DNA from 3 places in the Paenibacillus sp. FSL F4-0122 genome. Region 2 is predicted to be linked to each of the others. Evidence: riboswitches for the same ligand, from Rfam matches in the RefSeq annotation. Region 2 holds a riboswitch; each other region holds the start of a gene.
The links. A riboswitch is a leader RNA that binds a small molecule or an ion and turns the genes downstream of it on or off. The one in region 2 is predicted to bind cyclic di-AMP.
Positions count from the first base shown of each region.

Region 1: another riboswitch for cyclic di-AMP. It lies ahead of MHH49_RS09400 (C40 family peptidase); the one in region 2 lies ahead of MHH49_RS14495 (alpha/beta fold hydrolase).
Region 3: another riboswitch for cyclic di-AMP. It lies ahead of MHH49_RS09755 (3D domain-containing protein); the one in region 2 lies ahead of MHH49_RS14495 (alpha/beta fold hydrolase).

Region 1 is NZ_JBBODI010000001.1:2,217,570-2,220,848, reverse strand. It holds gene MHH49_RS09410 (GNAT family N-acetyltransferase) at 1-459, opposite strand, end outside; gene MHH49_RS09405 (C40 family peptidase) at 648-1,139, opposite strand; cyclic di-AMP (ydaO/yuaA leader) riboswitch at 1,145-1,287, opposite strand; gene MHH49_RS09400 (C40 family peptidase) at 1,650-2,078, opposite strand; cyclic di-AMP (ydaO/yuaA leader) riboswitch at 2,136-2,274, opposite strand; gene MHH49_RS09395 (hypothetical protein) at 2,492-3,279, opposite strand, start outside.
Region 2 is NZ_JBBODI010000001.1:3,346,871-3,350,149, reverse strand. It holds gene MHH49_RS14495 (alpha/beta fold hydrolase) at 1,017-1,826, opposite strand; cyclic di-AMP (ydaO/yuaA leader) riboswitch at 1,932-2,118, opposite strand; gene MHH49_RS14490 (hypothetical protein) at 2,439-2,612, opposite strand; gene MHH49_RS14485 (Nif3-like dinuclear metal center hexameric protein) at 2,697-3,279, opposite strand, start outside.
Region 3 is NZ_JBBODI010000001.1:2,289,466-2,292,744, forward strand. It holds gene rnmV (ribonuclease M5) at 1-30, opposite strand, end outside; gene MHH49_RS09755 (3D domain-containing protein) at 206-1,372, opposite strand; cyclic di-AMP (ydaO/yuaA leader) riboswitch at 1,658-1,887, opposite strand; gene MHH49_RS09760 (TatD family hydrolase) at 2,086-2,856, opposite strand; gene MHH49_RS09765 (HD domain-containing protein) at 2,908-3,279, opposite strand, start outside.

The DNA.
Region 1 (3,279 bases), 1.1 Mb from region 2:
AGGTTTGTCTCCTGTAGGTGTGCGGCGTTCATACGTATCTGTAATCGTAAATCCACATTTTTGATAAGTTCGAATGGCGCGTTGGTTCCAGGTCAGGACTTCCAGATCTATCTCACGATCAGGATAACGATTCAAGGCTGTCTGGACGATGGCATCTACGAATAGTTTGCCTAAACCATGGCCGCATAGATCGGGGCGCATCCCAACTCCTAAACGGACGACTCCTTCCATCGGGAACAACTGTGCGAATCCGCACAAAACCTCATTTTCATTTAATATGGAGATATATTGTTCCTCCCGGAGCTGCGGATCACCAAACTCGATGCCAAGAGCCTGCATCTGCTCCCACGGCATCCAGCCATAAATATTATATGGGGGCGTATAGCTCCACTTACAAATAGCTTCTCCGTGAATTGCCTCCATAGGAACAACATGAAAAGTTACCGAGGGATTTATCATAAGGTCAACGATCTCCTTTCACGAGGACATTGCTATATTACTAATTATATACAAAATGGGGGAGGTTCGACTCAGAAACTTTATATGAGGGGAATGTTTTACAAATTATGAGAGGGGTAAATAAGTAATAAGACAAAAAAACAAGCTCTCCTCCAAGAGTACCTTGGAAAAGAGCCTATGTACGTTATTTATTGCACATCATCATTGTCTTCCGATTCAGCAGCAACCGATTGGTAAGCGTCTGTGCTCATAATGCGCTTGGCACCAACGTAGCGTTTCACGTAGTAGCTATCACTCAGAGAGCTAATCGTAACACCGCGTGAGGTAGAAGCGTGTGCGAATTTACCTTCACCGACATAAATGCCGACATGGGAGACACCTTTGCCACTTGTATTGAAGAATACAAGATCTCCGGCTCTTATATCATCACGGGAGATTGCTGTGCCCATTTGATATTGGGAACCTGATTGGTGTGGAAGGTTAATGCCAATCTTATCAAACACATACATTGTAAATCCGGAGCAATCAAATCCGTTAGTGGATATACCGCCGGATACGTATTTAGTACCGATGGCCTTGTCAATCACTTTATCCATTTTGGAATCTGCGAAAGCGCTTCCTGCTCCGATGGTGAGGATGATGGAAAAGCTTAGTACTGCTGCTGCTAACTTCTTCTTCAAAAGTGTATACCCCTTCCAAATGCCTACGAGGTTAGCTTAAGGGTTCGGTTGAAGGTCCCCTATGACCCCTCTATATAATGGAGGTCAATTCACCCAAAGTTGGTTCCCCCGTTTTCCTAATAGTTAGGAAACTCGGCTCATACTGTTGATTAGGATTAGCTTGTAATCAATACATGACAAAACCTTTGTAAATAACAACTTAATGATTACAAAAATGTTACTAAAATCTCACTGCGCTAATTGTAACAAACAGAAAGCCGCTTGGCAATCGTTTTTAACATATTAATGCAGAAAAATTGGCATTTTTACGGTAGAAAGGCATATGTAAGCGTTAATAATGACCTAATTTTTAATATAATTGCAATTTTTATCAAATAAACGTGTTTCAATTGGGCTCTAATAGTGTAAAAATATATTATGGAATAAAGAAAAACCCGAATTTGATTACGGGCATAATCAGATTCAGGTTCATATAGTTGTAATTGTGAGGTTATAGTTGTGAGGAAGGTTTCAATCGAAGGCTACAGCTTGATAAGCTGAAGTACTCATTACTCTTTTAGCGCCAACATAACGATTGGCCCAGTAGGCCTGACTGAGTGAAGTGATGGTCACTCCACGCGAAGAGGACGATTGTGCGAATTTTCCGTTTCCAACATAAATGCCGACATGGGATACTCCATTGCCAAGTGTGTTAAAGAACACTAGATCACCAGAACGCAGATTGCTTTTGGATACAGCAGTTCCAACGCTATATTGAGCTTTTGATGTACGAGGTAAAGTAAGCCCCACATTCTTGAATACATACTTTGTAAATCCAGAGCAATCAAATCCGGCAGTGCTTGTACCTCCGGTTTTATAGGCAACTCCAATAGTTTTTGAGATTACAGAGTCCATTTTAGAGTCGGCAAAGGCGCTTCCTCCACCAATAGATAACGCCATTACAAGTCCTAGCGCCGCAGCGACGCATTTTTTTCTTAAATTATGTCTTTTCAAAAGATGTACTCCTTCCAAGGCCTGCGAGGTTAGCTTAAGGGTTCGGTAGAAGATTCCCTATGATCCCTGTAAAGCGAGATCAATTCACCCAAAATATGGTTCCCCCACTTCCCGGTGCAAAGGAATTAGGCGTGTTAAGCACCAGAGAATGACGTTTCGACAGTTACACTTACGATAAATACATTTAGTTATGTAGGAATCGTTTCAATTGATTACAAAATTGTTACTAATAGCACAGGACTTATTGTAACAGAGCTTTTACGATTTTGCAAATACTCTTAAGTTATCCGTAATGAGAAAAAGTCCCAGCTCCTGAATACAGGAATTGGGACCTTTTTATTATGTCAAATAAGGTTGATTTATTGTGGAAATGCTTTGCTACGCCATAGATGATATTGTGCAGAGATTCCCCACATTTTTAAGAGCGTAGAAGGTAGTGGTGAGATTTGCCGTATTATAAGTGCCGGTAGGCCGGGACAGAACAGACCCGTCAGTCCGCACACTAGCAGTAAGAGCAGGCCTCCCGCCCCAAGTACAATGGAAACACCTATAGCAGGAATCAGTGACCGCAAGCAGATGATCAGTGAGGAGAACATTCCTGTACCGCCGGTGTAACCAAACTGCATATATAGAAGAAACAGGCGCACGATAAAAATATATATAAGCCATGCCAATACGTGTGGTACTAAATGAAGTAACAAAGCGTAGTTAAACAAAGAGGATAAGAACAGCCCGTACATTTTTGGAGCAAGCCAGTAAAGCGGCAGCAGGGTCAGCACCCATTCGATTAGGCTAAAGACTAAGACAGGTAGTCCATAGATCTTCATGCCAGGGAAAAAGAACAGTCCACGCTCGCCCTTTCGCTCCTGGTGGAGCTCATGCAGCAATCCTGCCCTTATGAAAGGGGAAAGCAGAAGTCGCAAGACAACAAGCGCCAGAAGCATCCATAACCAAGTGCGTATCGCAGGGTCCGTATTCAAGCTGAACTGTCCCTCGATATAATACAACAGTCTGCCCATACCGCTGCCTCCGGCGTCTTTATCCGGATAGCGCAGTAGAATTGGAATAATAGCAGATCGGATGAAACCATACATAAAGTAGCCCCAGAGCAGTCGGTAGATGAAGAGCAGAATTAAAATATAAAATT
Region 2 (3,279 bases):
CCGGAGGCTGAATCCCTATTACCGAAACCTTCCTTTCCTTTGGTCTCGATCAGGAGCTGCAGATACGCTGCTTACTACACCTCCTTCTATACACTTACAATCACTACTTAGGGTCTACTGTTTCTTTCCCACGTCGGGTCAGCAGCTTACTACGCCCCTTCTATACACTTACCTTCACTACTTAGGGTCTACCGTACTCTCCCACGTCGGATGAGCTGCTTAGGTCTACCATTCTCTCCCACGTCGGATGAGCTGCTTACTACGCCCTCCTCTATACAATTACCTTCACTACTTAGGGTCTAACGTACTCTCCCACGTCTGATGCGCTGCTTACTACGCCCCTTCCATACACTTACCTTCACTACTTAGGGTCTACTGTTCTTTCCCACGTCGGGTGAACCGCTTACTACGCCCCTTCTATACTCTTACCTTCACTACTTAGAGTCTACTGTTCTTTCCCACGTCGGGTGAGCTATATTTGATGCTGTGGTAGGGTAGGGACATTAAGTGGCGTTCTAGGTACAATATGCTTGTAAATGTTCAACATCCACCGGTTAGTAAAATACCAAAGGCTGGCTCATTCGTAGATTTCACTACTGATGAGCCAGCCTTTAGTTAGATATCCATTATATTAGGGAAATCCTCCCTAATATTCATCGATAATCGTTTTAAAATAAGGTTTTTAGGGAAATCCTCCCTAAAAATTCATGCAAATACCCATTTATGGCTAAAAACACCCTATTATTAGGGAGGATTTCCCTAATCCACGTTCTAGGAGCCATAATTCCCTTCACTTTAGGGAGAATTTCCCTAATCCACGTTCTAGGAGCCATGCTTTCTATCACTTTAGGGAGAATTTCCCTAATTCACGTGCTAGAAGCCATAATCACCTTCACTTTAGGGAGAATTTCCCTAAAGTTCTACCCAGAAAGACGTCCCATAGCCAGCTCATTCCCCCTGGCTATGGGACGCCCTTTTCCACTTAAACGCTTCGCTTGTAAAGGTCTCCCTATAGATCAGCTAATCTGCTGACTGCCCTGCTGCTTCTCTAAGAAACGTTGAAGAATCGCATTGAATTGCTCCGGCTGGCACAGATTACTTGGATCTAATGCGTTCGGAATAATCGCCAACTGCGCATGTGGCAGCTGGGACACCATTTCCTTCATACAATTCACTCCAAATTCATTAAAGTCCCCTACAATACATAAAGCAGGACGTTTAAAAGCCTTTAAGCATCTGGTGTAATCAACATGGCTCGTAGCCAGCCTTTGCCGATAAAGCTCCCGGGGACGTTTGTCCAGCAGCCCTCTTCTAATCTCATTGTAGGCCAGACTCCAGCGCTCTCGGTACATCATCCGAATCGAAGGCAACACCAGCTCGCTTGGGAGATAATACATTAGCAAACTGCAATATGCTGCCATAGTTTGTATTTTCCCTACAATTGTTGATCCATGAGTCCTACAGAAGCTGTCTGCGACCACAATGGCTTTTACACGCTCAGGATATTGTTTGGCAATATGCTGAACGACTAAGCCACCATAGGCGATTCCTACAAAAACTGCTTCACGAATACCTAGGTCATTCAACAGCATAATCAGATCCAGACATTGCGTCTCAATAATCTCATGTGGGGCCTCCAGCAGTTTACCAGACTTACCATTCCCCCGTAAATCGCACAAAATCACTTTATATTTATCGGAAAAATACTCCAGCTGTGGTTTGAACATACTGTGTGTTAATCCATGTCCATGGATAAACACAACCGGAGTGCCAGTTCCATTGATTTCATAATAGAGCGAAGTTCCGTTCAGTTTAGCGATAGGCAAAGGTAACACCTCTTTCATAATAAATTCTACGACTATATCTGCTTAAAAACGCAGCAAAAAACCACAGAGGGATTCTCTGTGGCTATTCATCACTAAACACGCCATTCATCCTCTCTCCATACGCTTACGAGGTTAGCTGTCGGATTCGGGCAGTGAGAGTTGCCCTACCTGCAGGGATGCATGTTATGCACCCGGAACAGGATTCACCCCATAACCAGTGCCGACTCTCACATCGGCTGCCAGTTGTTGGTTCCCCCGCTTTCCAGAAACGGAAATTAAGCGGATTGCTTATGTAATTGTAAATTTAAGATAATTGTCAGTTCTGAGATGAATCATACTCTTGTAAGGTTTGCTTGTAAAGGAGGGCTCTGGTCAAAATAATGTTGAAAGCAATGCTTTTCATTTCATATTGAGCATACTCTTCATTTTCTCTTTCTTTTGCTCTTGTTTACTCGTTTTATTTAAGAAAATGGCTCTGAACCAAGCCAAACGGAGGTTAAAACACCAGTACTTTCTATATAAAGGCCATCCTTTTCACTGGAGATATGAAAAAAGCTAAGCAGAATCAGAGATATTCCCCTGTCCACTTAGCTTCCTCTTACAATACTATGGCTACAAAAGATCGGCGTTTTTCAATGCATGCTCCCAGCTTGGAAAAAAGAACAGCGCACTTCTCATAAGCTCAGGATCGCTCTGCTTTACTTGTTTTTTACTGATCGAGCTTCCGTCGCTTTGCAGCTTTTTGATCCGACTTAATACTTCATCAGCCTCCAAAGGAATTTCCATTGAAACACTCCTTTCTCAGTGACCTGTTTCCCTTCATTTTCTCCATAATATGTTTATTTATTCCGTACTCTTTATTTCCCCAGATTAAACCATCTGATAGATGGGTTGTTCAGCAATGAACCGGCTAGGAAGCATGGGATATTTGTCTGCTAAGATTTCAGCTAAATATTTCATTCCCGGCGCTTCACTCTCCGCATGACCTAACATGATGAGCGCTTTAGATCTGCCTTGGTGCCCTGCATCCCGCACATATTCCGGAGTCTCCCACTCTGGTCCCTCTCCAGCAATAATTAAATCAAGATTGTGATCATTAAAATGCGGAATAGCCATCGTCCCGCCTCCTCTGTAACCTACTAATATCCCTACGCGTTTGCAGGACAGAGACAGGTCACCAGCAGCGCGTACATAAGAGATCCCTAGCTTACTTTTAATATACTGAGCAGCTTCCAGTACAGTCATAGCAGGAATAGTGAGAATCGTAGCAGCTGCTTGCTGCTCTTCCACGTATGCGGACCAATCTAGTTCTCCCAGCAAACCCACCATAATTCCATCCGGCTTTTGCCGATGCCAATAATCATGATAACGAAAAATAGCAATTTGGGAATGTTCGATCAGACTTTTTTTCGCATGATAAACCGGATCACCTTCTAACCACTCGCTCGCCGCA
Region 3 (3,279 bases), 1.1 Mb from region 2:
GCCTTCAACGACGATTAATTCCTTAATCATATTTCTTGACTCCTTCCAAAAAAAGCAAAAAGAAGAGGATTCGCTCCTCTTCTTTTGGTTAAAGAATGTATAAGTGATGAGCGGTTGCTCTGCGATCAACGAAATGATCATCCAGCGTTCCTTACGGTTATCATCACTATAGCTTATCAAAGGATTTTTTGCAAAAGCTTCAGTTCTAGTTAAGCTCTGGTTTCACAGGTCCAATCACATATACGGTACGTGATTTACGGCCGAAATTACGAGCATGGCTCAGGGAATCATAATAGACATCCACTTTATTGCCTTTAATGGCACCGCCAGTATCCTCTGCACGGCGGAATCCAAGCCCATCGATATAAACCCACCAGCCAATAGGAATTACATTCGGATCTACTGCAATTGTACGACCTTCCGTTACGCGTGTTCCGGAGGCAGTTTTAGTACCTATTCCTGGCTCTTCTGACGAATAAGCTGTCATGGAGACGTTCTTAATCATCTTCTTGTACTCAAAGTCTACGCCAGCCTTGCTTGTGACGTTCTTAGTCTTAGCGCTAACTTTAGTCGTTTTGGAGGTAGTGCTTGATTTGGAAGTTGTTGTAGCTTTAGCAACTACAGTAGGCTTAGGAAGTGCTTTAGTACCAACGGCAATGATCTTATCTTTTGTTACCGTTTGTACTTCCTTGCCGATCATGCGCATAGAGGCCAGTTCTCCGTCTTGATAGATCTTTTCAATATGCTGAACCATGACGCCTGGTTTGCCTGCCTGTGCCACTCTAACTGTTCCCACAGTAAGGGAGGGATCTGCTGTCTTAATAACACGGAAAGGTAAGTTAGTTGTTCGCTGTACCGTTTGCTTGTTGATACGAACGATCTTAATCTCCATGTCAGCAGAGATGGTGGTGTCTAACGAAGGAAAAATCTTATCATAGCCTTCTAGGTTGATACCCAGTTTGTCAATCGCCTGACCGATAGTGTCTTCGGTCGTATATAACGTTTTTGTTGCTCCGTCCGCAGTAAGGCTAAATTTCTGCGCACGATTGATAACGACACGGTCACCGTCTTTTATTTCATCACTCAGACCTAAAGATAATTCATCATGCGGCTGCAGCGAAATTTGCTCTTTCTCCAACACATCACCAAGAAGTGCTTCTCGCGTTTCAAGTGTCTGTGTTTGCCCGTCTATTACTAAAACAAATTGTTTGTTACTTTGACCGTGTACGTACAGCAGAATTAACAGCGCGATTGCGATTGAAATCACACCTGCAAGTAAAAGTACGCGAGTATTTACTTGCTCCCACCGTAATGCGAAAGACCTGCTGGATGACTGCGAATCATGGGATACCTCTGGTTGGAATAAGCCCATTCTCTCCATCCTCCTTACATAGCCTCGTCGTCAATTTGTATATCATGAGGACTGAATTTCTTTGACGAAACTATTTGAGATTGTCACAGGATACGCACGTATTAACTTAGCGTCTCCTGCTCATGGATCGCCTGCTCGGCACAGCTACTCCCACACCTGTTATATAACAGTATGCGGGCAACATTCAGTTTATTCAAAAATAAAGAAGCCTAAAAAGAGTTCTCTTGAGGACTCTTTCGTGGCTTCTCCGATGTCAGAATACGCGGGAATGTTTGTGCACGAGGTTGCCTCTCTTACTTGCGCTTACGGGGTTAGCTGTCGGGTTCGGACGAAAGAGAGACGCCCTATTTCAGGTCACCCGCTCACGGCGGTTGCCCTTAAATTCACCCCAAAGACCACGTGAAGAAATCAAATATTGTTCTGCGGCAATTCCTAGTCGTATTCAAGATACAGGCATGCGGCAGTTCAATATTGGTTCCCCCGTTCTCCATACGGAGACTCAGCGAGACGATCCATGAATCAATGGCTGTCACAATAACAACAGCTCACATCACTGAAAAGATGATATCCTGTTTTGATGCATGTTGTAAAGGACGATTCAACCACGTTTAAGCAAATATATGGTTAAAATATTGTAATAATCAGCCGTTTTTATATTAAAAAAGTTTAATATATCGGCTATTCTCTATTTTTCACCCGTTTTACTCCTGTTTTCAGACAATCCCAAATCGTTCCAGTGCGTTCGCATACGTAATTTTAGCCAATTCTTCCCATGTTAACCCTTTAATTTCAGCCGCAGCCTCTGCTACTAACTTCACATGAGCACTCTCATTTCGCTTGCCACGGAAGGGGTGTGGAGTCAAATATGGAGCGTCTGTTTCGATCAATAATCGGTCCAATGGCGTCTGTGCAAGCACCTCTTTAGGCACTCTGGCATTTTTGAACGTTATCGGTCCTCCAAATGACAAATGAAATCCAAGGTCTAGACACATTTTTGCTGTTTCCCAGCTGCCTGAGAACGAATGCATCACGCCACCAATTTCATTTGCTTTTTCCTCCCGTAAAATCCGTACAACATCTTCATGAGCATCACGGTCATGTATACAGATTGGCATTTTTAGTTCACGGGCTAGTCCGATTTGTTTGCGGAAGACCTCCTGCTGCACATCCTTGGGAGAGGTATCCCAATAATAATCCAATCCAATCTCTCCGATGGCCACCACTTTTTCATGGCTGCAAAGAGAGGCGATCCAATCGAGGTCCCCCTCTTTCATATCAATCGCATCCTGTGGATGCCAGCCCACCGCTGCATAAATATAATCATAAGATTCAGCCAGCTTCATCGTTGAAGGGATCGTTTCCCGATTAAATCCAATATTGATCATCTTGCTAACTCCGGCCTCTACTGCACGAGCAATAACTTCCTCGCGATCCTCGTCGAATTGAGGCGCATCTAGATGTGTATGTGTGTCGAACAGATACATTTTAAAGCTCACTCCTTGTTGTTTTTATCAATAGTTCCATAAATATTTGTATTATTTTGCAAAAATCTCTGCTACAGAAGAGGGCAAGCGTGTAAGGGCTTTTTTCAGCTTATCCTGTGGGAAATATAGATGATATCTGCCACGATGAATTCCGCTTATTGAGCGCACAATATCCGATACCTCTGAAATTTCCCGCAATTGCTCATTCCGATCAAGCAGTAAAATTTGATTATTGTCGAAGGCTGCTCCTGGACGGAACACATCATAAGGCAAATCTGTCGGATAATCAATCTCTAGGTCATATTCTGGGTTAAGTCCCACTCCCGCAAAACTGCTGCGGATTTCCGTAATCATATCTGTATCCAAATTCTCGATCTCTACATATTTATACAGTTTACGATGAATAAAACGGGTACACAAGTC